Regions from separate parts of the Streptomyces sp. NPDC026417 genome, predicted to be linked through region 3. Evidence: predicted binding sites of a transcription regulator. Region 3 holds the regulator's gene; each other region holds the start of a gene.
What was found. The regulator HspR, encoded in region 3, represses chaperone genes until heat shock. The targets are predictions, from matches to a motif close to TTGAGNNNNNNNNNCTCAA.
Positions count from the first base shown of each region.

Region 1: the regulator HspR is predicted to act here: its motif matches at 5,823-5,841, upstream of dnaK (molecular chaperone DnaK).
Region 2: the regulator HspR is predicted to act here: its motif matches at 7,803-7,821, upstream of lon (endopeptidase La).

Region 1 covers NZ_JBVHPY010000009.1:8,974-18,402, forward strand. Annotated here, with positions in the region: gene ACZ4NT_RS16135 (helix-turn-helix transcriptional regulator) at 1-305, opposite strand, end outside; gene ACZ4NT_RS16140 (hypothetical protein) at 378-944, shown strand; gene ACZ4NT_RS16145 (hypothetical protein) at 944-1,411, shown strand; gene ACZ4NT_RS16150 (4a-hydroxytetrahydrobiopterin dehydratase) at 1,450-1,755, opposite strand; gene ACZ4NT_RS16155 (helix-turn-helix domain-containing protein) at 2,053-2,883, shown strand; gene ACZ4NT_RS16160 (helix-turn-helix domain-containing protein) at 2,993-3,856, shown strand; gene dnaK (molecular chaperone DnaK) at 3,879-5,777, opposite strand; gene ACZ4NT_RS16170 (OsmC family peroxiredoxin) at 5,911-6,339, opposite strand; gene ACZ4NT_RS16175 (DUF2201 family putative metallopeptidase) at 6,406-8,205, opposite strand; gene ACZ4NT_RS16180 (AAA family ATPase) at 8,202-9,263, opposite strand.
Region 2 covers NZ_JBVHPY010000005.1:115,023-124,451, forward strand. Annotated here, with positions in the region: gene ACZ4NT_RS10125 (multifunctional oxoglutarate decarboxylase/oxoglutarate dehydrogenase thiamine pyrophosphate-binding subunit/dihydrolipoyllysine-residue succinyltransferase subunit) at 1-3,816, opposite strand, end outside; gene ACZ4NT_RS10130 (sensor histidine kinase) at 4,097-5,197, opposite strand; gene ACZ4NT_RS10135 (response regulator transcription factor) at 5,238-5,975, opposite strand; gene ACZ4NT_RS10140 (spermidine synthase family protein) at 6,089-6,766, opposite strand; gene ACZ4NT_RS10145 (GNAT family N-acetyltransferase) at 7,011-7,670, opposite strand; gene lon (endopeptidase La) at 7,844-9,429, shown strand, end outside.
Region 3 covers NZ_JBVHPY010000008.1:12,009-21,437, reverse strand. Annotated here, with positions in the region: gene ACZ4NT_RS14780 (helix-turn-helix transcriptional regulator) at 1-853, opposite strand, end outside; gene ACZ4NT_RS14775 (hypothetical protein) at 1,239-2,696, opposite strand; gene ACZ4NT_RS14770 (substrate-binding domain-containing protein) at 2,870-3,940, opposite strand; gene ACZ4NT_RS14765 (hypothetical protein) at 4,316-4,714, shown strand; gene ACZ4NT_RS14760 (heat shock protein transcriptional repressor HspR) at 4,878-5,333, opposite strand; gene dnaJ (molecular chaperone DnaJ) at 5,341-6,525, opposite strand; gene grpE (nucleotide exchange factor GrpE) at 6,559-7,230, opposite strand; gene dnaK (molecular chaperone DnaK) at 7,227-9,080, opposite strand.

The DNA.
Region 1 (9,429 bases), on a different contig from region 3:
TGGGCGGCGGCCAGAACCGAGCCGAGGCCCAGCTCGGCGGCGGGGCCGGGCGCGCCCGCCAGGAAGAGGGCCTCGGCCTCGTCGGTGGTCAGGCCCGTGAGCCGGGTGCGGTAGCCGTCGAGGAGCCGGTAGCCGCCCGCGTGGCCGGCGTCCCCGTAGAGCGGGACACCGGCGGCGTGCAGCGACTCGACGTCCCGGTAGACCGTACGCACCGACACCTCCAGCCGCTCGGCGAGCTCGGCGGCGGTCATCCGCCCGCGGGTCTGGAGCAGCAGCAGGATCGACACGAGGCGCGCTGACTTCACCCGGCCAGCGTCCCAGATCCCTTCGGGCTTCACTGACAGAGGATGTCAGTGGAGGCCCTCTAGCTTCCCTCCATGACGTACACGAACCAGGGCGCGGCCCCGGACACCCGGGGTGCCGTGCCGGGGCCGGTCCCCGAGGACGACGCACCGCCGCCCGCCTCCCCGGACTTCGCCGAGAAGCTGCTGACCGTGCCACCGCCGATCGAGGTGGCGGGCCGGTGGGTCAAGCGCTACCACGTCACCGCCGACGCGGCGGGCATCGCACCGGACGTGCAGCGGGCGGCCTACGCCATGCTGCCGCGGCTCCTCCCGGTGCCGGACGGCACCCCGCCGGCGACGTTCGTCGTGCTGCACCGGGGCGGTGACGACGGCGCGTACCTCAACGCCTACAGCTGGGTGTGGGACAACGTCCTGCACTTCCGCGGCGCGGCGGCGGGCCAGCCGGTGCTGGGCTGCCCGGACCGCGACCCGACGCACTTCGTCACCCTCGACCGCCCGTGGATCGGCTGCGTGTGGGAGCTGCCGCCGATCCTGCACGAGCGCGACGCCTGGGTCCGGCATCTGCTCGCGCCGGGCACCCCCGACCTCGACGCCTATCTCGCCGACTCCCTTCCCGAGGGCACCACAGGAGACCGCTGATGAGCAGCCCGCACGACTTCGACTTCCTGCACGGCAGGTGGGACGTCGCCCACCGCCGGCTCACCGACTTCCTCGACCCCGGCAGCGGCTGGGACGCGTTCGGGGCGGTCGCCCACTGCCGGAGCCTGTTCGGCGGGGCCGCGAACATCGACGAGATGAAGGTGCCGGACCAGGGCTGGACCGGACTCACACTGAGGCTCTTCGAACCGGAGAGCGGGCAGTGGTCGCTGCACTGGTCGTCCAGCCGCAGCGGCCGGCTGTTCCCGCCGGTGGCCGGCGGGTTCGTCGAGGGCCTCGGCACGTTCCACGGGGACGACACGCACGACGGCAGGGACGTACGGGTGCGGTACCTGTGGTCGGGTGTCTCGGCCACCACGGCCCGCTGGGAACAGGCCTTCTCCGTCGACCACGAAGAGACCTGGCTGACCAACTGGGTCATGGACTTCACCCGGCGGGCGGACACCTAGGGGGTGTCGCGGCACCGGAGCCGGTGCCGCGCCGCCGCTCAGCTCGCGCCGTGGGCCGCGGCCAGTTCCTCGACCCGGCGGGCGAGATCGAAGTCGAGGGTGGTGACCGCGCCGCCGACGCTGTGCGTGTTCACGGTGAGGGCGACGGTGTTGTAGCCGAGGGTGAGGTCGGAGTGGTGGTCGAGCTCCTCCTGCACCTGGGCGATGTGCACGACCATCGCGGTCGCGGCGAAATGCGATCCCAGCCGGTAGGAGCGGGCGATCCGGTCTCCGTCGAGCGACCAGCCCGGCAGCTGTGCCAGACGGTCCTCGATCTCCTTCCGGGGCAGCGGCTCGACGGCCATGACCTCGGTCCTCTCTCACGACGGGGGTGCGCAGGGGCTCACACTCACCCTGCCACAGGGACGCGCCACGGTCGCGGCACCGGACCCGGTCGACGCCGGGTGGTCCTCCCCGGGGCTGCCCCACCATGGCCCCGGCGCGAGCCCGTCCCCGGGAGTCGCCCACCCCCCTGACCACGCCGCGAGCTTCCATCCCCCTGTGTCCGCCGCCACCCTCGGCCGGCCGCCGCGAGGACCGTGGCGGTCCGGCCCCCTTCCCGGCCCGGGCACGCCGTTCCGCTCCTCGGCTACGGTCCTCCCATGACCAGAGCCGTGTCCGAGGCCGCCGGACCCCCGACCGCCCCGCCCGGGAAGGGCGTCGGCCCGCTGCTGCGGGGCTGGCGCGAGCAGCGGCGGGTGAGCCAGTTGGAGCTGGCACTCCGGGCGGGTTCCTCGGCCCGCCACATCAGCTTCGTCGAGACCGGCCGCGCCCGCCCCAGCGAGGAGATGATCCTGCGTCTCGCCGAGCACCTCGACGTGCCGGTCCGGGAGCGCAACGCGCTGCTGCTGGCCGCCGGGTACGCCCCCCGCTACCCCGAGACCCCGCTCGACGACCCGTCGATGGACGCGCTGCGTCAGGGCATGGAGCGCCTGCTCCAGGGCTACGAGCCCTATCCGGCGCTCGTGGTGGACGCCACGTACACGGTGCTCGCCGCCAACCGCGGGATCACCATGCTGCTGGAGGGCGTCCCGGAGTTCCTGCTGGAACCCCCTCTGAACGCCATGCGGCTCACCCTGCACCCGCAGGGCCTGGCCCCCCGCATCCGCAACCTGCGCACCTGGCGGGAGCACCTGCTCGCGCAGATGGACCGGCAGATCGCCCTCCACCGCTCGGACGCGCTGCGCGCCCTGTACGAGGAGGTGGCGGCCCACCCGGTGCCGGAGCACTCCGCTTCCGAGGAGCCGGACGAGCCGGTCGCGCCCTTCGCGCTGCCCCTGCGGATCGAGCACGGCGGGCGGGTGCTGTCCTTCATCTCCTCGATCTCGACCTTCAACACCCCGATGGACGTGACGGTCGCCGAGCTGGCCATCGAGACCTTCCTCCCGGCGGACCCGGCCACCGCCAAGTTCCTTCATCAACAAGTGTCCTGACGATCCATCACCGAGCGCGTGCCGGGACGGGTGATGCGTCCGACCCCGTGAGGGTTCCGGGGGAACATGACACACTGCTCACGTACTTCGGCGCGTGGGGAGGCGTGGCGTGAGTGAGCGGCGGGCGGCGCCCACCGTGGGGCAGGTGATACTGGGACGGCGGCTCCAGGAGTTGCGGGAGGCCGCCGGGCTGCGGCGCGAGGAGGCGGCGCGCGTGCTGCGTGTGGCCCCGGCGACCGTACGGCGCATGGAGATGGCCGAGGTCGCGCTCAAAATCCCGTATCTCCAGGTGTTGCTGACGACCTACGGTGTGCCCCAGGACGAGGTGACGGGCTTCATCGCGCTGGCCGAGGAGGCCAATCAGGCGGGGTGGTGGCAGCGGTTCCACGATGTGCTGCCGGACTGGTTCAGCATGCACATCAGCCTGGAGGGCGCCGCCCGGATGATCCGGTCGTACGAGCCGCACTTCGTGCCGGGGCTGCTGCAGACCGAGGACTACGCGCGCGCCGTCATGGAGGCCGGCACCGTCGGGCAGACGGACCCGGCGGCCGTGGAGCGGCACGTCACCCTGCGCATGACGCGGCAGAAGCTGCTCACCCGGGAACAGCCGCCCCGCTTCTGGGTGATCATGGACGAGACCGTGCTGCGGCGCCCGGTGAGCATTCGCGGCGAGGTCATGCGCGACCAGATCGACCGGCTCCTCGAAGCGGCCGAGAACGACGAGATCACGCTGCAGATCGCCGAGTACGCGGACGGCCCGCACCGGGGGACGTACACGTCCTTCACGCTGTTCCGTTTCGCGGAGCCCGAGCTGCCCGACATGGTCTACAGCGAGTACCTGACCGGCGCCCTCTATCTCGACTCGCGCCTGGAGGTGGCCCTGCATCTGGAGGTGCTGGACCACATGTCGGCGCGGGCCGCCTCCGCCGAGCGGACCAAGGCGCTCCTGCGGGAGTACCGCGAGAGCTTCTGAACCGCCCGGCGGACCGGTTCCGTCACCCGGTGCCCGCGGTGCCGTCCCGGTCGCCGCTCCCGCCGCCGGGCCTGTCGTCGTCGACGATCTCGGCGTCCACCACGCCGTCCTCGTCGGCCGGGGCGCGCTCTTCGGCCGGGGCGCCGGCCGGTTCCTGCGGCGGTGACCGGCGGGCCTGTGCGTACATGGCCTGCCCCATCTGCTGGCTGACCGCGGCCAGCTTCTCGACGCCGGCGCGCAGGGCGCTCGTGTCGGCCGGGCCGTCGAGGAGGGCCTTGAGTTCCGTGATCGCCGAGCCGACCTCCGCCTGCGTGCCGGCGGGAATGCGCTCCTCGTTGTCCCGGACGAACTTCTCCGTCTGGTAGACCAGTTGCTCGGCCTGGTTGCGCGTGTCGGCGGCCTCGCGGCGTCTGCGGTCCTCGTCGGCGTACCGCTCGGCCTCGCGCATCATGCGGTCGATGTCGTCCTTGGGGAGCGCCGAGCCGCCGGTCACGGTCATCTTCTGCTCGCGTCCGGTGGCGAGGTCCTTCGCGGAGACGTGCATGATGCCGTTGGCGTCGATGTCGAAGGCGACCTCGATCTGCGGCACCCCTCGCGGCGCGGGCGGCAGTCCCGTGAGGTCGAACACGCCCAGCTTCTTGTTGTACGCGGCGATCTCGCGCTCGCCCTGGAAGACCTGGATGCCCACCGAGGGCTGGTTGTCGGCGGCCGTCGTGAAGATCTCCGAACGCCGGGTGGGAATGGTCGTGTTGCGCTCGATGAGGGTGGTCATGATGCCGCCCTTGGTCTCGATGCCGAGGGACAGCGGGGTGACGTCGAGCAGCAGGACGTCCTTGACGTCGCCGCGGATGACACCCGCCTGGAGGGCCGCCCCGACGGCCACCACCTCGTCCGGGTTGACGCCCTTGTGCGGGTCCTTGCCGGTGAGTTCCCTGACCAGGTCGGTCACGGCGGGCATCCGGGTCGAGCCGCCGACCAGGATGACGCGGTCGACCGCGGACAGTTTCACCCCCGCGTCCTCGACCGCCTGGTGGAAGGGGGCCCTGCAGCGGTCGAGGAGGTCGGCCGTCAGCTCCTGGAACCGGGCGCGCGTCAGCTTCTCGTCCAGGTGCAGCGGGCCGTCCGCGGAGGCCGTGATGTACGGCAGTGAGATGGTCGTCTCGGAGGAGCCGGACAGCTCGATCTTCGCCTTCTCGGCCCCCTCGCGCAGCCGTTGCAGCGCCATCTTGTCCCGGCCGAGATCGACGCCGTGCGCGCCCTTGAAGCGGGTGACGAGGTGGTCGACGATCCGCTGGTCCCAGTCGTCGCCGCCGAGCCGGGTGTCGCCGTTGGTGGCCTTCACCTCGATGACGCCGTCGCCGATCTCCAGGAGCGAGACGTCGAAGGTGCCGCCGCCCAGGTCGAAGACGAGGACGGTCTGCTCCTCGCCCCGGTCGAGCCCGTAGGCGAGGGCGGCGGCCGTCGGTTCGTTGATGATCCGCAACACCCTGAGGCCCGCGATCTCGCCGGCCTCCTTGGTGGCCTGGCGCTGGGCGTCGTCGAAGTGGGCGGGCACGGTGATCACGGCGTCCGTGACCTCCTCGCCGAGGTAGGACTCCGCGTCGCGCTTCAGCTTCTGCAGGACCCGCGCGGACAGTTCCTGGGCCCGGTAGCGGGTGCCGTCGACGTCCCCCCGGTCCGGGAACCGCCAGGCGGTGTCCCCCATGTGCCGCTTGACCGAACGCGCCGTCCGCTCCACGTTGGTGACCGCCTGGCGCTTGGCCACCTCACCGACGAGGACCTCGCCGTTCTTCGCGAAGGCCACCACCGAGGGGGTGGTGCGGGCACCCTCCGCGTTGGCGACGACGGTGGGGTCACCGCCCTCCAGGACTGCCACCACCGAGTTCGTCGTACCGAGATCGATCCCGACCGCACGCGCCATGTCCGTCCCCTTCCGACCGGCCGCTCCCCCTCTCCAGCACAAAACTTGAGCGGACATCTGTCAATGCCGCCTGCCCGGCAAACGACGATGCCGCGCCCCGTGACGGGGCGCGGCATCGTCGGACGGGCGCGGGTCAGGCCAGCTTGGCCGACAGCGTGATCGTCGTGCCGGTGAGCGCCTGGCTGACCGGGCAGTTGACCTTGGCGTCCTCGGCGGCGGCGACGAAGGCCGCCTCGTCGATGCCCGGCACGGTGCCCTCGACGGTGAGGTGGATGCCGGTGATGCCCTCGCCGGGCTGGAAGTTCACGTCGGCCGAGGTGACCAGCTTGGTGGGCGGCGTGCCCGCCTTGTCGAGGATGTTCGAGAAGGCCATCGAGAAGCAGCTGGAGTGGGCGGCCGCGATCAGCTCCTCCGGGCTGGTCTTGCCGTTCGCCTCCTCGGCGCGCGACGCCCAGGTCACGGGCTGCTCGCCGATGCTGCCGGAGGAGTCGAAGGTGACGACGCCGTTGCCCTTGAACAGGTTGCCTTCCCACACAGTGTGTGCGGAGCGCGTGGTTGCCACGATGAGTCCTTTCGGGTGTGGTCCCGTTCCCGGGTTTTCGTGACCCCTATCCGATCACACTCGGGCTCAGGTCACGCGAAAGACCGGGCCACGAGCGGTGAACGGGAGGCGTGCGCCCTGCGGAACGAGGTACGCGTGCTCGCGCCGGATCCGCAGGACGTCGCAGACGCCGTCGGTGATCACCAGGACGGGCGCGCCCGGCGGGAAGTCGTCGGCCCGGTGCAGGAGGTCGACGCCGGGCTGCAGCACCGTGCCGCCGCGGCCGTGGACCCGGACCCGCCCGGCGATCTCGGTGACCGGAAGGTATCCGGCGTCGTGGGGGGCCGCGTCGCAGAACACCACGCGGGCGGCCGGGACGTCGCGGGCCTCGGCGTACGAGGCGATGGCACCCAGTGCCTTGCCCAGCAGGGTGCTGTTCATCGAGCCGGAGGTGTCGAGGACGACGCCGAAGGTGCAGCGGGCGACCTCCTCGGGCGGGAAGTACCGCCCGGCGCGCGGGATGTCGGGCGTGGCGGCCTGCCGGCGGGCGGGGCGCGCATAGCTGCGGACGGGTTCCGGCCGGGGCACGAACTCGTCGAACCAGCGCGCCAGTCGGGCGTCCCAGGGCAGGGGCGGGTGGCTGAGCGTACGGATCTCCTGGACGAGGCCGCCCGGCAGGAAGCCGCGGTCCAGCTGCTGGTGCAGGTCGAGGCCCCGGGTGAGACCGCGGCGGTAGAACTCGTCGAGGTCGACGACGTCGCGGGGCGGACCGAGGGGGCCGCCGAGGATGTCGGGCCGGCCCTTCCCGCACAAGGTGGACCTGCGCCGCATCCGGCGCAGGTCCCCCACGATGCGGTCGTAGACCTCCTCGGCCGAGAGGTCCGTCAAGTCGGCGTCGTACAGGAGCCCTTCCGGCATCGTGCCGATCTGCATGGCGAGCAGCCAGCCGTTGACGACGTAGTCGCAGGCGACGTTGAAGAGCAGCGGATCGCGGGGGCCGCAGCGGTCGCCGTGGCGCAGCGCGGCATGCAGCATCTCGTGGGCGAGGACGAACCGCCATTCCTCGTCCTCCAGCCGGAGCAGCGGGTTGACGTAGATCTCGCCGGCCTCCGCGTCCACCGCGGCGACGGAGATGTCGTGCGCGCGGGCGAGTTCCGCGTCGGCGACGAGGGTGATGCCGGCCGCGATCCCGCCGAGCAGCGGGTACGACGACACGAACCAGCTCAGTGCCCGCTCCCAGGGCTGCAGCCGGGTGGGCGCGCCGGTCATCGAGTCGCGCCGGCCGCCCGCCAGGTCCATCGCGGTGGCCATGGTGCGGGTCAGGGCGTGCGCGAAGTCGAGCTGCCAGTCCGGGGTGCGCCCGCTCCACCTGTTCCAGGGCACGAGGAGCTGGTCGGGTGCGCCGCCGGCCGTGCCGCAGTGCTCGTAGACGGGCGGAATGCCGTCGCGGCGCCAGCGGGCGGCCAGCTGCTCCTCGTCGCCGTCGGGGTAGGAGGCGGGCAGGTCCTCGGGGGTGCGCCCGACGGAGAAGGTGAGCAGGAAGCGGTTGACGACGACGCAGCGTGCGGCGAGGTCGAAGCGGTCCGGCTGCTCGCGCTCACCGGTCGCCGCCGGCACATGGCCGAAACCGAGGTGGATCAGGCCGTGCGCGATGGCCCAGGCCCACTCGGCGGGGGCCGCGCGGCGCGTGGCGTGGGCGTGGAGCGTGCCGCACGAGTCGACCCGGACCAGGCCGTCGCGGGGCCCGGCCGGACAGCTCTCCTGGCGGCAGACGGTGACCCTCGTCGCGGCCAGCGCGGGGTTGGCGTGGACGAGCTGCATCCCCGCCGCGAACGCCTCCGCGGCCGCGTCCGGCCGCTTCGCCCGCTGCTTCGCCGTGCGGCTCACCGGCGCGCCTCGACCAGGCGCGGCATGTCCCGCGCCGCCTCCACGAGGAACCAGGCGGGCAGCACGGGGTTGCCGTCGGCGTCCGCGGCGATGACGCTCTGGGCGACCTCGACGGAGATCTCGGCGAGCTGCACGAGCAGCGACTTGGCGCGGTACGCGGTCTGCCGGCCGTTCGCCGACAGGTGCTCCCGGCCGGCGGGCAGTTCCTTGACGAGACGGCCCCGGAAGGACTCGGCGAGGTAGTAGAGCAGGTCGCGGTCCTCCGGGCGGCCCGGCCAGCGGGCGTCGCCCCTGATGATGGCCTCGATGCCGAACCGGCTGCGCACGACCTTCACATAGCCGCAGAAGGCGACGGCGTGGGAGGGGGTGAGCGTGCCGTGCGCGACGATCTTCAGGGTCGGTTCGTCGAGGGCGGGACCGAAGGAGTGCAGCGCGTCGGAGAGCATGTGCCAGGAGCGAGGCGTGGAGAAGGGCTCCTCGGTCTTGGGCGGCTTGGACCACAGGTGGTCGGGGCGGTCGGTGAGGTGGTCGAGGATCCACGGGTGGATGCCGTGGGCGCCGGCCCAGGCCAGCCAGTCCTTCGGCGAGGCCTCCAGGTGCACGTGGGTGAGGCGGTTGACGAGGGCGGAGGCGATCGGGCGGGCCAGCGCGTTGTCGGTGGCCCGGTTGCCCGCGCCGATCACGATGGACCCGGCGGGCAGCTCGTAGGCGCCGATGCGGCGGTCCAGGATCAGCGAGTAGAAGGCCTTCTGGACGTCGGGCGTCGCCGCGTTCAGCTCGTCCAGGAAGAGGCAGTACGGCTCGTCGCGGGCGATCGCCTCGGGCGGGCAGAACACCGAACGCCCGTCACGGATCTGCGGGACGCCGATGAGGTCCTCGGGCGCCAACTGGGTGCCGAGCAGGCTCACGCACTCCAGCCCCAGCGACTCGGCGAACTCCCGCACCAGGGAGGACTTTCCGATGCCGGGAGCGCCCCAGATGAAGACCGGCCGCACGGTCGCGAGACCGAGCAGCAGGTCGGGTATCCGGGCGGGGGTGACGGTGACGGCTGCCTGCACGCAGGGCTCCTGGGAAGTGTTCGAGAAGGGCGCGCAGGTGCGCGGTGTCCGATACGCACAGTGTGGGCGGGGAGTTGCGCCGGCCGCAGCCCATTTTCCGCCGACGGACCGCGGCGTCCCACCCCGCACCGGCCCTCGCGGTCACCGGCCGCCCGGCCTCATTCGA
Region 2 (9,429 bases), on a different contig from region 3:
CTCGAACACCTCGCGCACCAGCTGCTCCTGCTCCGCCTGGTGGCGCTTGGCCGAACCCACCGCCGGGGAGGACGAGTGCGGACGCGAGATGCGCCGCAGCCGCTCGCCGTGCGGGACGTCCGCGCCGACCGCCAGGTCCAGGTGGTCGATCAGGTTGAGGGCGATGAAGGGCCATGCGCCCTGGTTCGCCGGCTCCTCCTGGGCCCACAGGTACTTCTCGGCGTTCGGGTACTTGGCGATCTCCGCCTGGAGCTCGGCACCCGGCAGCGGGTACAGGCGCTCGATGCGGATGATGGCCGTGTCCGTGACACCGCGCTTGGTGCGCTCCGCCTCCAGGTCGTAGTAGACCTTTCCGGCGCAGAAGACGACCTTGCGGACCGAGGCCGGGTCCACGGACGCGTCGCCGATGACCGGACGGAACTGGCCCGTCGTGAACTCCTCCGCCTTCGACGCCGCCGCCTTCAGGCGCAGCATCGACTTCGGCGTGAAGACCACCAGCGGCTTGTGGTGCGGGTTGTGCACCTGCCACCGCAGGAGGTGGAAGTAGTTCGACGGGAGCGTCGGCATGGCGACCGTCATGTTGTTCTGCGCGCACATCTGGAGGAAGCGCTCCGGGCGGGCGGACGAGTGGTCCGGGCCCTGGCCCTCGTAACCGTGCGGGAGGAGCAGGGTGACGCCCGACGTCTGGGCCCACTTCTGCTCCGCCGACGAGATGAACTCGTCCACGACCGTCTGCGCGCCGTTGACGAAGTCGCCGAACTGCGCCTCCCACATCACCAGCGCCTCGGGGCGGGCCAGCGAGTAGCCGTACTCGAAGCCCATCGCCGCGTACTCGCTGAGCAGCGAGTCGTAGACGTTGTAGCGGGCCTGGTCCTCGGACAGGTACAGCAGCGGCGTGAAGTCCTCGCCCGTCTCGCGGTCGATGAGGACCGCGTGGCGCTGGCCGAAGGTGCCGCGGCGGGAGTCCTGGCCGGAGAGGCGGACCGGGGTGCCCTCCAGGAGCAGGGAGCCGATCGCGAGCGTCTCGCCCATGCCCCAGTCGATCGTGCCGTCCTCGACCATCGACGCGCGGCGCTGCAGCTGGGGCAGCAGACGCGGGTGGACGGTGACGCGGTCGGGGATGTTGACCTGGGACTCGGCGATCCGCTTGACGACCTCCGCGGAGACCGCGGTGTTCACGGCGACCGGGAACTGGGCCTGCGGGTCGGAGACGGGCGCCTCGCCCGGCTGCGACGTGGCCTCACGGACCTCCGTGAAGACCTTCTCCAGCTGGCCCTGGTAGTCCTGCAGCGCCTGCTCGGCCTCCTCCAGGGTGATGTCCCCGCGACCGATGAGGGACTCGGTGTAGAGCTTGCGCACCGAGCGCTTCTTGTCGATCAGGTCGTACATCAGCGGCTGGGTGAAGGCCGGGTTGTCCGACTCGTTGTGACCGCGGCGGCGGTAGCAGATGAGGTCGATGACGACGTCCTTGTTGAACGCCTGGCGGAACTCGAAGGCCAGGCGAGCGACGCGGACGACGGCCTCGGGGTCGTCGCCGTTCACGTGGAAGATCGGCGCCTCGATCATGCGGGCCACGTCGGTGGCGTACATCGAGGAGCGCGAGGACTCCGGGGCGGCGGTGAAGCCGACCTGGTTGTTGATGACGACGTGAACCGTGCCGCCGGTGCGGTAGCCGCGCAGCTGGGACATGTTGAGCGTCTCGGCCACGACGCCCTGGCCGGCGAAGGCCGCGTCACCGTGCAGGGCGACCGGCAGGACCGTGAAGTCCGTGCCGCCCTTGTTGATGATGTCCTGCTTGGCGCGGGCGATGCCCTCGAGGATCGGGTCGACCGCCTCCAGGTGCGAGGGGTTCGCGGCCAGCGAGACCTTGATCTGCTCGCCGTCGAGGCCGGTGAAGGTGCCCTCGGCGCCCAGGTGGTACTTCACGTCGCCGGAGCCGTGCATCGACTTCGGGTCGAGGTTGCCCTCGAACTCGCGGAAGATCTGCGCGTACGACTTGCCGACGATGTTGGCGAGGACGTTCAGCCGGCCGCGGTGGGCCATGCCGATGACGACCTCGTCCAGGCGCGACTCGGCGGCCGAGTCGAGCACCGCGTCGAGCAGCGGGATGACGGACTCGCCGCCCTCCAGGGAGAAGCGCTTCTGGCCGACGTACTTCGTCTGCAGGAAGGTCTCGAAGGCCTCCGCCGCGTTCAGCCGGCGCAGGATGCGCAGCTGCTCCTCGCGCTCCGGCTTGGTGTGCGAGCGCTCGATGCGGTCCTGGATCCACCTGCGCTGCTTGGGGTCCTGGATGTGCATGAACTCGACACCGGTGGTGCGGCAGTACGAGTCGCGCAGCACGCCGAGGATGTCGCGCAGCTTCATCAGGGACTTGCCGGCGAAGCCGCCGACGGCGAACTCGCGCTCCAGGTCCCAGAGCGTGAGGCCGTGCTCGGTGATGTCCAGGTCGGGGTGCTTGCGCTGGCGGTACTCCAGCGGGTCGGTGTCGGCCATGACGTGGCCGCGGACCCGGTAGGAGTGGATCAGCTCGAAGACCCGCGCCGCCTTGGTGACGTCGTCGTCGTGCGAGGCGTCGATGTCCTTGAGCCAGCGGACCGGCTCGTAGGGGATGCGCAGCGCCTCGAAGATCTCGTCGAAGAAGCCGTTCTCGCCGAGCAGCAGGTTCGCGACGATCCGCAGGAACTCGCCGGAGGCGGCGCCCTGGATGACCCGGTGGTCGTAGGTCGACGTGAGCGTCATGACCTTCGAGATGCCGAGCTTGTTCAGGGTGTCCTGGGAGGTGCCCTGGAACTCCGCGGGGTAGTCCATGGAGCCGACGCCCATGATGACCGACTGTCCGGGCATCAGGCGCGGGACCGAGTGGACGGTGCCGAGGCCGCCGGGGTTGGTCAGCGAGACCGTGACCCCGGTGAAGTCGTCCATCGTCAGCTTGCCGTCGCGGGCGCGGCGGACGATGTCCTCGTAGGCCTGCCAGAACTCGAAGAAGTTCAGCGTCTCGGCCTTCTTGATGCCCGCGACGACCAGCTGGCGGTCGCCGTTGGGCTTCACCAGGTCGATGGCGAGGCCGAAGTTGACGTGCGGCGGCTTGACGAGGGTGGGCTTCCCGTCCTTCTCCGTGTAGTGCCAGTTCATCGACGGCATGGCCTTGATGGCCTGCACCATCGCGTAGCCGATGAGGTGGGTGAAGGAGATCTTCCCGCCCCGGGCGCGCTTCAGGTGGTTGTTGATGACGATGCGGTTGTCGAACAGCAGCTTCACCGGGACCGCGCGCACGGACGTGGCCGTGGGCAGCTCCAGGGAGGCGTTCATGTTCTTCGCGACGGCGCCGGCGGGGCCGCGCAGCGTCACGTACTCGGGGCCTTCGGGGGCCTCGGTGGCCGGTGCGGCCTTCGGCTTCGCGGCGGCCGGAGCGGCCTTGGCGGGAGCCGGGGCGGCGGCAGCGGGCTTCGGGGCCGCCGGAGCGGCCGGAGCTGCGGCGGGGGCCGCAGGGGCGGCCTGGGCCGGTGCGGCCTGGGCCGGAGCCGCGGGTGCCGCGGGCGCGGCCTGCGCCGGGGCGGCAGGCGCGGCCGGAGCCGATGCGCTGGTGCCTGCGGCCCCCGTGGCCGCAGTACCCGCCGCAGCCGTGGCGGTCGCGCCGCCCGGCTTGTAATCGGCGAAGAAGTCCCACCAGGCTCGGTCTACCGAGTTCGGGTCCTGGAGGTACTGCTGATAGATCTCGTCGACGAGCCACTCATTGGGACCGAACGCCGCAGCCGGGTTCTTCCCGGCTTGGTCGTCGGTCGAGATGCTCGAGTTACTGGGGGACTGTGGCGACACGGCGGCAACCGCCCTCTTCCGCTTCACAAGGTGATGGACAGCGGGAATAAAGGCTACGCCTCCCCGGCCGAGAAGGTCAGGCCGGGCTGGTCATCGTCGCGTAAGTCACATCGGAAAGCGTGTTTCGGGGCTGGAAATGGCGGGAAACAAGCGTGGTTCCGCTTCGGAGCGGGTACGTCGGCCCGGCCGCACGGCCTTGCGGACGCGGGCCCCTGCCTGCTCACACGTGTCCGCCAGTGCGGACAGAGGTGGATCTTGTGGCTCCGGTTCGAACCCTACGTCAACTCGGCAGTGAAGACAGGCCCGGAAGGGTGACCTGGATCCGGCAGCCCCGCTGGGATTCGGCCACTCCGATCCGGCCGCCGTGCAGATCGACCGCCCAGCGGGCGATGGCGAGCCCCAGGCCCGTACCGCCGTCGCTGCCCGGGCCGTGCGGCGAGGGGACGCCACCGCGGTTGAACCGCTCGAAGACCCGGTGCCACTCCGACTTCGGGATGCCGGGGCCCTCGTCGAGGACCTCCAGGTCCAGCGACTCGGGGGAGACGCCCCGGCGGGCCTTCACCGTCACCCGGCCGTGCGGCGGGCTGTGCTTGACCGCGTTGTCGATGAGGTTGGCGACGACCTGGTGGATCCGCTCGGGGTCCGCGTGGGCGGTCAGCTCGGGCGGGGACACGTCCAGGTGCAGGTGGACGTCCGTGCGGGTGTGGCTGCCGGAGCCGGAGGCGATGCCCGCGCGCGCGGAGGCTACCATGTTGGCCTCCTTGAGGACGCCGGACAGGTACGGCCAGACCTCGAAGCGGCGCTTCTTCAGCGGCACGACGCCGTTGTCGAGCCGGGAGAGGTCGAGCAGGGTCTCCACCAGGCGGCCGAGGCGCTCGGTCTGCTTCAGGGCCGTGCGCATCGTCTCGGGGTCGGCGGCCGAGACGCCGTCGACCACGTTCTCCAGGACCGCGCGCAGGCCGGCGATGGGGGTGCGCAGCTCGTGGGAGACATTGGCCACGAGTTCCTTGCGCTGGCGGTCCTGGGCCTCCAGCTCGTCCGCCATGAGGTTGATCGTCTGGGCCAGGTCGCCCAGCTCGTCCCGGCGGCCGTCGCTCACCCGGCGCGTGTAGTCGCCGTGCGAGATGGACCGGGCGACCGTGTTCATCTCGTCCAGCGGGGCGGTGAGCGAATGCGCCACGAACTGCGTGATCAGCAGGGTGGCGATCATCGAGAAGACGGTGATGAAGCGCAGCTCGGTCTCGGTGCGCACCGCGATCATGAGCAGGCCGGTGGTGATGAGGACGGAGACCACGACCAGCGTGCCGAGCTTCGTCTTGATCGAGAAGGGCCGTACGCCTCCCCAGGGGCCTGCACCCTTGCGCGCCCCGAACCCGCTCATCACATCCGCCCCCTCAAGAGGTCCCGAACAGCGGCCCGGCTCAGGGAGTCGGGGTCTCCAGCGCGTAGCCCACGCCGTGGACCGTGCGGATGCGCTCGGCGCCGATCTTCCGGCGCAGGGCCTTGATGTGGCTGTCGACGGTGCGCGTCCCGGAGGCGTCCGCCCAGTCCCAGACCTCGGCGAGCAGCTGCTCGCGGGACAGCACCGCGCGCGGGGTGTTCGCCAGGCAGACCAGCAGGTCGAACTCGGTGGGCGTCAGGTGCACGTCCTCGGAGCGGACCCGGACCCGGCGCTGGGCGTGGTCGATCTCCAGCTCGCCGAGGCGCAGGATGCCGCTGCGCGGCGTCGACGCGGCCACCACGGCACGCTCCACGCGGCGCAGCAGGACGTGCACCCGGGCGGCCAGCTCGCGCATCGAGAACGGCTTCGTCATGTAGTCGTCGGCACCGACGCCGAGGCCGACCAGCATGTCCGTCTCGTCGTCGCGGGCCGTGAGCATGAGGACGGGTACCGGGCGCTGGGCCTGCACGCGGCGGCAGACCTCCAGGCCGTCGAAGCCGGGCAGCATGATGTCGAGGATCAGCAGGTCGGGCTGCCAGGCCTCGGCGGTGTCGACCGCGGCCGGGCCGTCGCCCGCCGTCTGCACCAGGAATCCCTCGGCTCGCAGACGGGCCGCGATGGCGTCGACGATCGTCGGGTCGTCCTCGACCACCAGCACCCGCCGCTGAGCGCCGGGCGTCGCCGCCGTGCCGTTGTGGGAGGTGTGTGTCTGCTCCATCGCCCGCCCCTGAAGTGTGCTTTCCGGAATCCGTGGGGTGATCCCATGACTGCGCTTGACGCTTGAATGATCCGCGTCAGGGAAGCAGAGTACGGGCAGTCACCGCGGCTCGGCTATCCAGGCCTTACCGCGAGGTGCACCACGTCGGGAACGCCCCGGGCAACGGGGATCTCTTCGGTACGCACCCGTTGGAATCCGGCATTCCGCAAGGTTCCTTCAAATTCCGGAGAGGGTTGCGCGGACCACACCGCGAGCACGCCGCCGGGCCTCAACGCCCGTGCGCAGCTTGCCAGTCCGGCCTCGGCGTACAGGCTGTCGTTGCCCTCGGTGACCGTCCAGCCGGGTCCGTTGTCGATGTCCAGGCACAGGGCGTCGTACGTGGCGGAGATCTCATTGACGTGCGCGACGAGATCGGCCTCCAGGATTTCCGTCCGCGGATCGGCGAGCGCCTCGGAGGACAGCGCGGAGAGCGGTCCGTCGCGGTGCCAGCCGATGACGGCCGACTCGCGCTCGACGACGGTGATGCGGCCCCAGCGCGGATCCGCGGCGGCGTGTGCGAGCGAGAAGCCGACGCCGAGGCCGCCGATCAGCACGCTCGGCGCCGCGCGCCCGTCCAGGGCGTCGTACGCGGCGTCGACGAGCAGCCGCTCCGAGCGGCCGTCGGAGGTGTCCATCAGGAAGCATCCGTTGGCGATGATCTGCAGCAGCCCGCCGTGGCGCCGCAGCACGACCTCGCCGTACGGGCCCTCCCGGCGATCGATGACCACAGGGGTGTCGTACGTGGCAGTCATGGCGCCCATCCTGGCAGTTGCGCGGCAGGTCCCGGCGGGATTTTCCGACCGCCCGGGCGACCTCGGGGCTCGACCGCCCCGGCCGCCCCGCGACCGCCCGGGCGTTCCCGGGCTCGACCGCCCCGGCCGCCCCCGGGGCTCGTGCGCCGGGGGCCGCAGCGGTGGGAGTCCGCCCCGGCCGGGGCCACCGCGCCCCCGAGCCGGGGCCGGTGCCCTCGTCGGGTTTCGCCGCCCGGCGCCCCTCTCAGCCCGCCGTGTGGCGCGCGCTCGTCAGCGGCGCCTCCACCCGCCACCCCAGGGACTCGTACAGGGCCCGGCCGTCCGGTGTGCCGGCCAGGACTCCCGTCACGGCGCCCTGCGCGACCGCCGTGTGGACGAGGGTGCGGACGACCAGCCGGCCCAGGCCTCTGCGGCGGTGCTCCGGGGCGGTCTCGATCCGGTCGAGGACCGCGGTCGCGCCGGTCGGTGCGACCTGGCCGTGGGCCGCCCAGGAGCCGTCCGGCGCGACGACGAGGGCGTGGCCCACCCCGCCCCGCGACCAGCTGCGCAGCCGGTACCCCTGCGGAGGCCCGCCGCCGTCGCCGGACGTCGTGCCGGAGCCGGTCAGCCCGGCCGTCATGAGGAAACCCGGCTCCGGGTCCACCCACCAGCCCGCGCCCAGTGAGGGCCCGACGGCCGACGGCTCCGCGAAGACCTTGAGCCACACGCCGGTCCCGGTCACCGCGTCCGCGACCTTCCGCACGGCCGCCTCCTCGACGGCGTCCCCGGTCGCGTCGAACACGTGCCGTGTGACGTGCTCCGCCTGCCCCACGTCGATCGTGTACCCCCAGCGCTCCGTCACGGGCGGTGCCGCTCCCCGGGACACCACCCACCCGTCCACCCACGCCCGCACGATCCCGCCCACCGCAACCTCCGTAATAGGCAATGACGTATTTGGAGTATTACCCAACCTGCCTGCGCGGGTCGAGATGGCGGTCCGTGGAAGTGATCGCTCAGAGCGAACGCGGCGAGGGGAACAATCGGAGGCTCACGTGCATTGAGTCGGCATAGCTCAACTTGACTGCCGAAGGGGAGATCATGGCTACTGAGTCCACGGCGTTCACACCGCTCATCCTGCCCGTGCTGCCGCTCGACGACGAGGTCGTGCTGCCCGGAATGGTGGTTCCGCTGGACCTGAACGACGCCGACGTCCGCGCCGCGGTGGAGGCCGCCCAGGCCGCCGCGCGGTCCGAACCCGGCAAACCGAAGGTGCTGCTGGTGCCCCGCGTCGACGGGGCGTACCCGGGCACGGGCGTGCTCGGCACCGTCGAGCAGGTCGGCCGCCTGGCCGACGGCGACCCGGGCGCCCTGATCCGCGGGCGGGGGCGCGTGAAGATCGGCGCGGGCACCACCGGCCCCGGTGCCGCCCTGTGGGTCGAGGGCACGCGAATCGACGAGACCGTGCCCGACCCGCTGCCCGGCCAGGTGGCGGACCTCGTCAAGGAGTACAAGGCCCTCGCCACCAGCTGGCTGCGCAAGCGCGGCGCCTGGCAGGTCGTGGACCGGGTGCAGGCCATCGAGGACGTCTCCGCCCTCGCCGACAATTCCGGTTACTCGCCCTTCCTCTCCACGGAGCAGAAGGTGGCGCTGCTGGAGACCGCCGACCCGGTCGCCCGGCTGAAGCTGGCCACCGAGCAGCTCCGCGAGCACCTCGCCGAGCAGGACGTCGCCGAGTCCATCGCCAAGGACGTCCAGGAAGGCGTCGACAAGCAGCAGCGCGAGTTCCTGCTGCGCCGCCAGCTCGAAGCCGTACGCAAGGAACTGCGCGAGCTGAACGGGGATTCCCAGGACGGCGAGGAGTCCGACGACTACCGGGCGCGCGTGGAGGCCGCCGATCTCCCCGAGAAGGTCCGTGAGGCCGCTCTCAAGGAGGTCGAGAAGCTGGAGCGCGCGAGCGACCAGTCGCCCGAGGGCTCCTGGATCCGCACCTGGCTCGACACCGTGCTCGAACTCCCGTGGAACGAGCGCACCGAGGACGCGTACGACATCCGGGGCGCCCAGCGCGTACTGGACGCCGAGCACGCGGGCCTGCAGGACGTGAAGGAGCGCATCACGGAGTACCTGGCGGTGCGCAAGCGGCGCGGCGACCGGGGCCTGGGCGTGGTCGGCGGCCGGCGCGGCGGTGCCGTGCTCGCGCTCGTCGGACCGCCCGGCGTCGGCAAGACCTCGCTCGGCGAGTCCGTCGCGCACGCCATGGGCCGCAAGTTCGTCCGTGTCGCCCTCGGCGGTGTGCGGGACGAGGCGGAGATCCGGGGCCACCGCCGCACCTATGTCGGCGCGCTGCCCGGCCGGATCGTCCGCGCGATCAAGGAAGCCGGGTCGATGAACCCGGTCGTGCTGCTCGACGAGATCGACAAGGTCGGTTCCGACTTCCGCGGGGACCCTGCCGCGGCGCTGCTCGAAGTGCTCGACCCGGCGCAGAACCACACCTTCCGCGACCACTACCTGGAGGTCGAACTGGACCTCTCGGACGTGGTGTTCCTGGCCACGGCCAACGTGCTCGAAGCCATCCCGGAGGCGCTGCTCGACCGGATGGAGCTGGTCCGCCTGGACGGCTACACCGAGGACGAGAAGGTCGTCATCGCCCGCGACCACCTGCTCCCGCGTCAGCTGGAGCGGGCCGG
Region 3 (9,429 bases):
ACTGCGTCCTGCTGGCCGCCCCGAGGGTCTCGGAGAGCCGGGCGATGTGGGCACGGCAGGTGCGGACGCTGATGCCGAGCCGCTCGGCGACCACGGCGTCCTGGTGCCCCTCCGCCAGCAGCGCGGCGATCGACCGCTCCCGGTGCGTGATGCCCTCGATGCCCGTCGAGGGCAACGGCGCGGCCAGCGGGATGCCGAGCCGCCACAGCCGTTCGAAGACCGTGACCAGGTAGTCCACCAGCGCCGGGTGGCGCAGCTCCAGGGCGATCGTGCGGTCCGCGTTGGCGGGGATGAACGCCACCTTGCGGTCGAAGACGATCAGCCGCTCCACGACCTCGTCGAGCGTGCGGGCCTCGGCCGCCTCCCCCATGAGTTCCATGTACGTGTGCAGGCCCTGGCCGTGCCGCGCCACGTGGGTGTACAGGTCGCGCATCCGCACCCCGCGCCGGCGCAGCCCCAGCGCCCGGTGCAGGCCCTCCGACAACTCGTCCTCGCGGCGGATGCCGCCCGGCTGCACCGTCAGCACCTCGGTGCGGCACGCCTCGGTGGCCTCGTCCATCGCGGCCCGGATCCGGGGCAGTCCGTCGAGCACGCGGATGGCGGCGCCCTCGGCCGGTGCCCGGACGCGCCCGCCGAGTCCCGCGTACCACTCGAAGGCGGCCACGGCGTCACCCACCCGCGACTGGCTGGCGGTGACCTCCTCGTAGACGCCCCGCAGCAGCCGCGTCATGACCTCCTGCGGCGAGGTCGGCACCAGCCAGCCCATGTCGTCGGGGTCCGGGTGCAGCAGCGCCAGTTCGAGCAGGCACGGCACCGCGTCGGCGTCCGAGCGCAGCACGCGGCCCCGCCGCACGGCCCGGGAATACACGCGGTCCCCGGCCTCGCACAGCCGGTCAGCACCGTGCGGATGCGTGTCCGTCCCGTGCCCCGCCATCTCCCACCCCTGGCTCCAAACTCCTGGCTCCAGCGTCTTGCGCGATGCAACGCCTCGGCGTCTTCCGCAGCGACACTATGCGCGGCCCGGTCCGCCATCGCAACACGCCTCTCTCCCGCGGCTGCCCCCGATCGCCCCGACACGTCGGCACATATCCCCACCTCCGCAACGGCCCGTTGCAACAAGCTGACCGTCCCGGCACCCCGCACCGCGCCCGTGCGCGTCGGCGCGGCGGGACGCCGGGCCCCCGGGACGGGTGGCCGGATGTCTACGGTCGAGGGGGCGGCCGGCCGGGACGCGGTCGTCAGGACGCCGGTTCGAAGACGAAGAAGCCGTCCTCGGTGCCGAGGTAGCCGTAGCGGGTGGCGTCGTCGAAGAAGGGCACGCGGTCCGCGGGCAGGTCCTTGCCCAGCACGTCCTTCGTGCGTGCGTCGACCGCCACGGCGAGGTCGCCCCCGGTCGTGCCGTACAGCACCGAGTCGTCCGCGGAGAAGCGCAGGGGAGTCAGCGCCTTCTCGCCCGCCCCCTGGGCCCAGAGCTGCTTGCCGGTGGCCGTCTCGCGTACGACCGTGCCCTCGTCCGTGGCCGCCGCCGCCAGGTCTCCGGACGCGGAGAGGAGGGGCTCCTTGACGCTCGGCCAGGAGGCGACCGCCTTACCACCGCCCTCCAGTTCGTACCAGGCGTCGATCCAGACATCCGACCCGGCGGCGGTCTGCCAGGCCGTGAGGACCCTGCCGTCCGCGACCCGCAGCACCCTGATGCCCTCGGACCTCCGGTCGCCGTCGTCCGTGAACTCCACGCCCCGGGGCGGCTCGACGTCGGCGCTGCTCCACACCTTCCGGCCGGTGCCGAGGTCGGAGAGGGTGACCTGTTCCGGGTCGCTCTCGTAGCCGGAGGCGTTCTCGAAGCCCGCGAAGTAGTCGCCGGTGACCAGCGGCGCGTACGTGGACGCCCCGGTGGCCTCGCCGGTCTCGGGGAGGAAGGCGCAGTCGGCCTGCGCACCGGTGCATGCGACCGTGCGGGCGTCACCGCCGTCGAGGGGCGTGAGGCGAAGCGTTCCGTCGGCGACCCCGACGCGGTGGCCCTCCAGGAGGAAGGCGGCGGCGTACGTGGACCGGTCCACCAGGCTGTTCGGGTCCTGCGGGAGTCCGCTCACGCCCAGCTCGGTCCCGGCGGCGTCGTACAGGGTCGCCGTCGAGGTGACGGTCTCCTCGGTCAGTCCGTCGGAGCCGTCGGTCCGGGACGTCCCGACGGCGAGAGCGGGGACACCGTCGTGCCAGGTGGTGGCGGTGACGGAGTCGGCCTTCACCTTCAGGCTCCTGCGTACGCCGCCGGACTCGGCGTCCCGGAACTCCAGGACGAGCTCCTCCGGTTCGTCGGACAGGTGCAGCACCCGGTTCTTGCCGCTCTCGGGCTCCCCCGCGGCGTCGAAGTCCGCCAGGTAGGCGCCGTCGGCGCCCTTCGCGAAGACGAACGCCTCGCCGAGGTCGAGCACGCCCGGGGCGCCGCCGCTCCCGGCGGCGGGCAGGCTCCACGCCGCCCGTTCGGCGAGTCCGGGCAGCCGGGGGCCCCGGTAGGCGGGCCCGGCCTGTGACGCCCCGCCGGAGCCGTCCGAGCCGCCGCCCCGGTGCGCGGCCTCCCCGGCCGAGTCACCGGAGCCGCAGCCGGCCAGCAGACCGAGGGAGAGCACCAGCCCCGCCACCGCTCCCGTGGTCCGCGCGCCCCCGGGGCTCCGCCGTGTCTCCTCGTTCGTCGCGCGCATCCGTTTACATCTCCCCCGTGATCACGATGTGGCAGCGCGCAACAGTAGACGATCTTCGAGTCGTCCAACTGCCGCACGCTGCCGGGGAGTCCCGTTCGTCCCACTCTCGGCGCCGCCCTTTTCACCGGATCTCCGCGCATGCGGTCCGGCCGGGGTACGCGCCCGGGACGGGCCTACTTCAGGCCGATCGCCGCGCAGTCCGCCTTGAACTTCGACGTGCAGATCTGCTTGACCGTGTAGAAACCTTCCTCCACGACGGTCTCCTGGATGTTCTTCTTGGTCAGCGCGACCACGGGGACCAGCTGCGCGGGGACCTTCTTCGTGGTGGGGCTGTCGACCTTGTCGCGGGTGAGGGCGTCGAACTCGATCGACCGGCCCTGGACCTTCGCGACGGCCATCTGGGCCGCGGCCTCGGCCTCCTGCGGGTACGACTTGTAGACGCTCATGAACTGGTCGCCCGAGACGATGCGCTGCACGGCGTCCAGTTCGGCGTCCTGACCGGTGACCGGCGGGATCTTGGTGGCGCCGGTCTCCTTGAGGGCCTCGATGACGGCGCCCGCCATGCCGTCGTTGGCGGAGTAGACACCGGCGATGTTGTCCAGGCCGATGGCCGTGATCGCCTGCTCCATCTGGGTCTTGGCGTTCTCCGGCTTCCAGTCCTTGGTGTCGTACCGCTTGGCGATCTGCACCTTGCCCTCGAGCTCGCCGAGGGCGCCCGCCTTGAACTGGGCGGCGTTCGGGTCGGTGACCGAACCGTTCATCATGACGATCTTGCGGTTGGCCGCGTCGGCGCCGAGCGACTCCACCAGCGCCCTGCCCTGCACCTCGCCGACGAGCTCGTTGTCGAAGGAGATGTACGCGTCGATCGGCCCCTGCGCCAGGCGGTCGTACGCGATGACGGGGATGCCCGCGTCCTTCGCCTTCTTGACTCCGGCCGCTATCGACTTGGAGTCCACCGCGTCCAGCAGCACGACGTCGACCTTGTCGGCCACCATCTGCTCCAGCTGGCTGCTCTGCTTGGCCGCGTCCTGCTCGGCGTTGGCGTACTCGACCCGGCCCTTGTCGTTGGTGAGTTCGAGGACCTTCTTCTCGATGATGGGGTAGTCGAACTTCTCGTAGCGAGAGTTCTCCTTCTCCGGAAGGAGCAGACCCACCGTGATGTCGTCGCCCTTCTTGGGGCTGGCGGAGCTGCCGTCACCACCGATGCCGTCCACGACGCCGCAGGCGGCGAGCGGGGCAGCCATGGCAAATGCGCCCAAGGCTATGGCAGTACGACGCATACGGATTCGGGTGTTCACTTCATGTGCCTTCCGGACGAGGACGCAGCATTGCGACCAGGTGGCTGAAAGCCAACGCGGCGATCACCGCAGCGTCAAGGAGTAACCACTTAACGAGATGGCAACGGCCTTCTGTGTGTGGCGTGTGAAGGTACCAACTCTCCGGACGTGCGGGAACGTTGCGCCCTCTCCACTTCGTGGAAAGTTCCGGCACCCCCGTCCACACCTCCGTCCCTCACGGAGAGTAGCCACTTGCGTACGCCGCCACCCCGTGCGAAGGTGTCCCTCGGCCCATTAATCGAACGCCTGTTCCCATCGAGCGGGTGGGAGGGAGGTCGCCGGATGAGCGGCGCCCGAACGACGGGGAGCGCGGTCTGGATCGGCTCGCTCGTCCGCCGCTTCCCCGCACTCGTCGAGGCACTGGCCCCGGGAACCCGGGAGGGGCTCCCGGACGGCCCCGCGGAACCCGCGGCGGGCGGGCCCGCCCCGTCCGTACGCCTGTCCGTCCCGGACGCCGTGCGCGACATCACCGACGGGGTCGTGGAACTGGAGGAGGCCGTCCGCGAACGGCTGCGCCTGCGGCCCGTCGCTCCCGCCCCGGTGCCGGTGCGGTTGCGCCGCATCGCCGGACTCCTGGAACGCATCGCCGCCGACCCGCTGCTCGCCGCCCATGTGGAGGAGGAGACCCGGCGCATGGCGGCCCGCTGCGCCCGCGCCCTGGGCGACCGCGGAGCGACCTGAGGCCGCCCGCCCCGCCGGCGATCGCGACGTGCAGCGCGCAGCCGGCCCGGCGCCGGCCGGAAGGGGGCCGCCGGGCCGCCTGGGCCGCGTCCCCGCACGTGCAGGGGCCGGGAGGTGAACCTCACCTCCCGGCCCCTGCACGTACGGGGTGACGCGTGCGCGCCTACTGCTCGGACGACCGCTTGGGCCGCCAGACCACCAGCGCACTGGTCTGCTGGACGTCCTGGTAAGGCACCAGGTCCCGCCGGTACGAGGCGTGGACGGCGGCCTCGCGCTGCTGCATCGCGGCCGCGGCTCCGTCGAGGGCCGCCTCCATCTCCGCGACCCGGGACTGGAGGGCGGCGACCTGGTTCTCCAGCTCGATGATCCGCTTGATGCCCGCCAGGTTGATGCCCTCGTCCTGCGACAACTGCTGAACGGTACGCAGCAGTTCGATGTCGCGGGCCGAGTAGCGCCGGCCCCGCCCGGCCGTGCGGTCGGGAGAGACCAGGCCGAGGCGGTCGTACTGACGCAGGGTCTGCGGGTGCAGACCGGAGAGCTGGGCCGCCACCGAGATGACGTAGACCGGCGTCTCCTCGGTCAGTTCGTACGGGTTGCGTCGACGGCCGATTCCGTCCATGGCGTCCTCATGCTCCCTTCGCGGCCTGGAACAGCTCCGCCCGCGGATCCTCCTCCGCGGTCGCCTCGCGATACGCCTCCAACGCGTCGCGAGCCTTGCCCGAGAGGTCCTTGGGGACGGCGACCTCGACGGTGACCAGCAGGTCGCCGCGTGTGCCGTCCTTGCGGACCGCGCCCTTGCCCCGCGCCCGCATCGTGCGGCCGTTGGGCGTGCCCGGCGGCAGCTTCAGGGTGACCGGCGGCCCGCCCAGCGTGGGCACGCGCACCTCGCCCCCCAGCGCCGCCTCCGGGTAGGTGACGGGCACGGTGACGGTGAGGTTGTCGCCCTTGCGGCCGAAGACCGGGTGCGCGTCCACGTGCACGACCACGTACAGGTCGCCGGCGGGGCCGCCCCGTTCGCCCGGGGCACCCTTGCCGCGCAGCCTGATCCGCTGGCCGTCGCTCACCCCGGCCGGGATGCGCACCTGCATCGTGCGGGAGGACTTGGCCCGGCCGCTGCCCCGGCAGACCTCGCAGGGGTTCTCGGCGATCAGGCCGCGGCCCTTGCAGTCCGGGCAGGGGTCGGTCAGCGAGAAGCCGCCGCCCGATCCCCGGGCCACCTGGCCGGTGCCGACGCACGTCGGGCACACGCGCGGTGTGCCGTTCGCGTCGCCGGTGCCCGAACAGGCCTTGCAGGGCGACTGGGAGGACATGCGCAACGGGACCGTCGCGCCGTCCACCGCCTCCGTGAAGCTCAGCGTGACCTCGGACTCGATGTCCTGGCCGCGCCGGGGCTGCGTCCGGGCGCCGGTGCCCGCGCCACCGCGGTTGAACAGGCCCCCGAAGACATCGCCTATGCCGCCGCCGAAGCCGCCGGCCGCCGTACCGCCGCCCTGGGCACCGCCTCCGAAGAGGTCGCCCAGGTCGAAGTTGAAGGAGCCGCCGCCCGCGCCGGGACCGGGCCGGAAGCCGCCGTTGCCGAAGAGGGTGCGCGCCTCGTCGTACTCCTTGCGCTTCTTGGGGTCACCGAGGACGTCGTTCGCCTCGGAGATCTCCTTGAAGCGCTCCTCCGCCTTCGCGTTGCCCTTGTTGGCGTCCGGGTGGAACTCGCGGGCGAGCTTCCGGTACGCCTTCTTGATCTCGGCCTCGGTGGCGTCCTTGGGGACGCCGAGGACCTTGTAGTAGTCCTTCTCGATGAAGTCCTTGGTGCTCATCCTCGACGTCCCTCCTCCCTCGTCCGTACAACGTCAGCCCTCGTCCGGGCCACCGCTCTCCTTGTCCTCGGCCGACTCGGCCGACTCCGGGGAGTCCGCCTTGACCGTCTGCGCCCCGGGCTGGGGCTCGGCGACGGCCACCCGCGCGGGGCGGATGGTGCGCTCGCCGATGCGATACCCAGGCTGCAGAATCGCCACGCACGTCGTCTCGGTGACGTCCGGCGCGTAACTGTGCATCAGGGCCTCGTGGATGGTCGGGTCGAAGGGCTCGCCCTCCTTGCCGAACTGCTGCAGGCCCATCTTCGCCGCGACGGTCTCCAGCGACTCGGCCACCGACTTGAAGCCGCCGACCAGTTCGCCGTGCTCCCGCGCGCGGCCGATGTCGTCGAGTACGGGCAGGAGCTCGGTCAGGAGGTTCGCCACGGCGATCTCCTTGACCGCGATCCGGTCGCGCTCGACCCGGCGGCGGTAGTTCTGGAACTCGGCCTGGAGCCGCTGGAGGTCCCCCGTGCGCTCGGTGAGCGCGGTGCGGGCCTGGTCCAGCTGGGCCGTCAGGCCGGCCAACTGTGCTGCTGCGTCCCCGTCCGGGGCCGCCGCCGCCTCCTCTTCCGAGGAGGGGGTGGCGGCCTGCGGCTCGGCGTCGTCAGAGGTGGCGCCGGAAGGGACGTCAGGCTTCTCTTCGAAACCCGGGGTCTCCTCCGTCACGCGGCACCGTCCTTGCGGTCCTCGTCGACGATCTCGGCGTCGACGACGTCGTCGTCGGCACCCTTCGGCTGCTCGGCACCGGCGGCACCCTCGGCGCCACCGGCCGCCTGCGCGGCGTTGGCGTCGGCGTACATCGCCTGGCCCAGCTTCTGGGAGACGGCGGCGACCTTCTCGGTGGCCGTGCGGATCTCGGCGGTGTCCTCGCCCTTGAGCGCGGCCTTCAGCTCCTCGATGCCGGCCTCGACCTCGGTCTTGACCTCGCCCGGGACCTTGTCCTCGTTGTCCTTGAGGAACTTCTCGGTCTGGTAGACGAGCTGCTCGCCCTGGTTGCGGGTCTCGGCGGCCTCGCGGCGGGCGTGGTCCTCCTCCGCGTACTTCTCGGCCTCCTGGCGCATCCGGTCGACCTCGTCCTTCGGCAGCGAGGAGCCGCCGGTGACGGTCATCTTCTGCTCCTTGCCCGTGCCCAGGTCCTTCGCGGTCACGTGCATGATGCCGTTGGCGTCGATGTCGAAGGCGACCTCGATCTGCGGGACGCCGCGGGGCGCCGGCGGCAGACCGGTCAGCTCGAACATCCCGAGCTTCTTGTTGTACGCCGCGATCTCGCGCTCGCCCTGGTAGACCTGGATCTGCACGGACGGCTGGTTGTCCTCGGCCGTCGTGAAGATCTCGGAGCGCTTGGTCGGGATCGTGGTGTTGCGCTCGATGAGCTTCGTCATGATCCCTCCCTTGGTCTCGATACCGAGGGACAGCGGGGTCACGTCGAGGAGCAGGACGTCCTTGACCTCACCCTTGAGCACACCGGCCTGCAGGGCGGCGCCGATGGCGACGACCTCGTCCGGGTTGACGCCCTTGTTGGCGTCCTTGCCGCCGGTCAGCTCGCGCACGAGCTCCGCGACGGCCGGCATACGGGTGGAGCCGCCGACGAGCACGACGTGGTCGATCTCGGACAGCTGGATGCCGGCGTCCTTGATCACGTTGTGGAACGGCGTCTTGCAGCGCTCCAGCAGGTCGGCCGTCAGCTGCTGGAACTGCGCCCGGGTGAGCTTCTCGTCCAGGTGCAGCGGGCCCTCGGCGGACGCCGTGATGTACGGCAGGTTGATCGAGGTCTCGGTGGACGAGGACAGCTCGATCTTGGCCTTCTCGGCAGCCTCGCGCAGACGCTGGAGAGCCATCTTGTCCTTGGAGAGGTCCACGCCGTGGCCGCTCTGGAACTGCTTCACCAGGTAGTCGACGACGCGCTGGTCCCAGTCGTCACCACCGAGGTGGTTGTCGCCGTTGGTGGCCTTCACCTCGACGACGCCGTCGCCGATCTCCAGGAGGGACACGTCGAAGGTGCCGCCACCGAGGTCGAAGACGAGGATCGTCTGGTCGTCCTTGTCGAGGCCGTACGCCAGGGCGGCGGCGGTCGGCTCGTTCACGATGCGCAGGACGTTCAGGCCCGCGATCTCGCCGGCCTCCTTCGTCGCCTGACGCTCGGAGTCGTTGAAGTACGCCGGGACGGTGATGACCGCGTCCGTGACCTTCTCGCCCAGGTAGGCCTCGGCGTCGCGCTTCAGCTTCTGCAGGATGAAGGCGCTCATCTGCTGCGGGTTGAAGTCCTTGCCGTCCAGGTTGATCTTCCAGTCAGTGCCCATGTGGCGCTTGACCGAACGGACCGTCCTGTCGACGTTCGTGACCGCCTGGCGCTTGGCGACCTCGCCGACGAGCACCTCACCGTTCTTGGCGAAGGCGACGACGGACGGCGTGGTCCTGGCGCCCTCGGCGTTGGTGATGACGGTGGGCTCGCCGCCCTCCAGAACGCTGACGACGGAGTTAGTCGTGCCCAGGTCGATGCCGACCGCACGTGCCATGTCAATTCCTCCAGCTGACTTGAGTGGAACGGACTCAAGTGTGCATCACGCCGGGCGTGTGGTCAACAGAGCTGAGTCGGGGAGGCTCAACTCTTATCCGTTCCTTACGCGCAACAGGGTCCTGAGCTGGGTATTTGCGTGCGCCTTGGGTGACCCCCGAATGGCCGAGCCGGGGCAATCCGACACCGGGTGCCCGGGGAGCGTACGTCCACGCCGGGGAGAAATGCCGCAATATGGTGTGAATGACAGCATCCGGTTCCACCGGGCGGGCCGCGGCCCCGCGGTCCGGAGGTGCGGTGCCCCTGTGAGGCAAGCCTCAGCGACACAGATCACCGCCCGCCTGGCTACA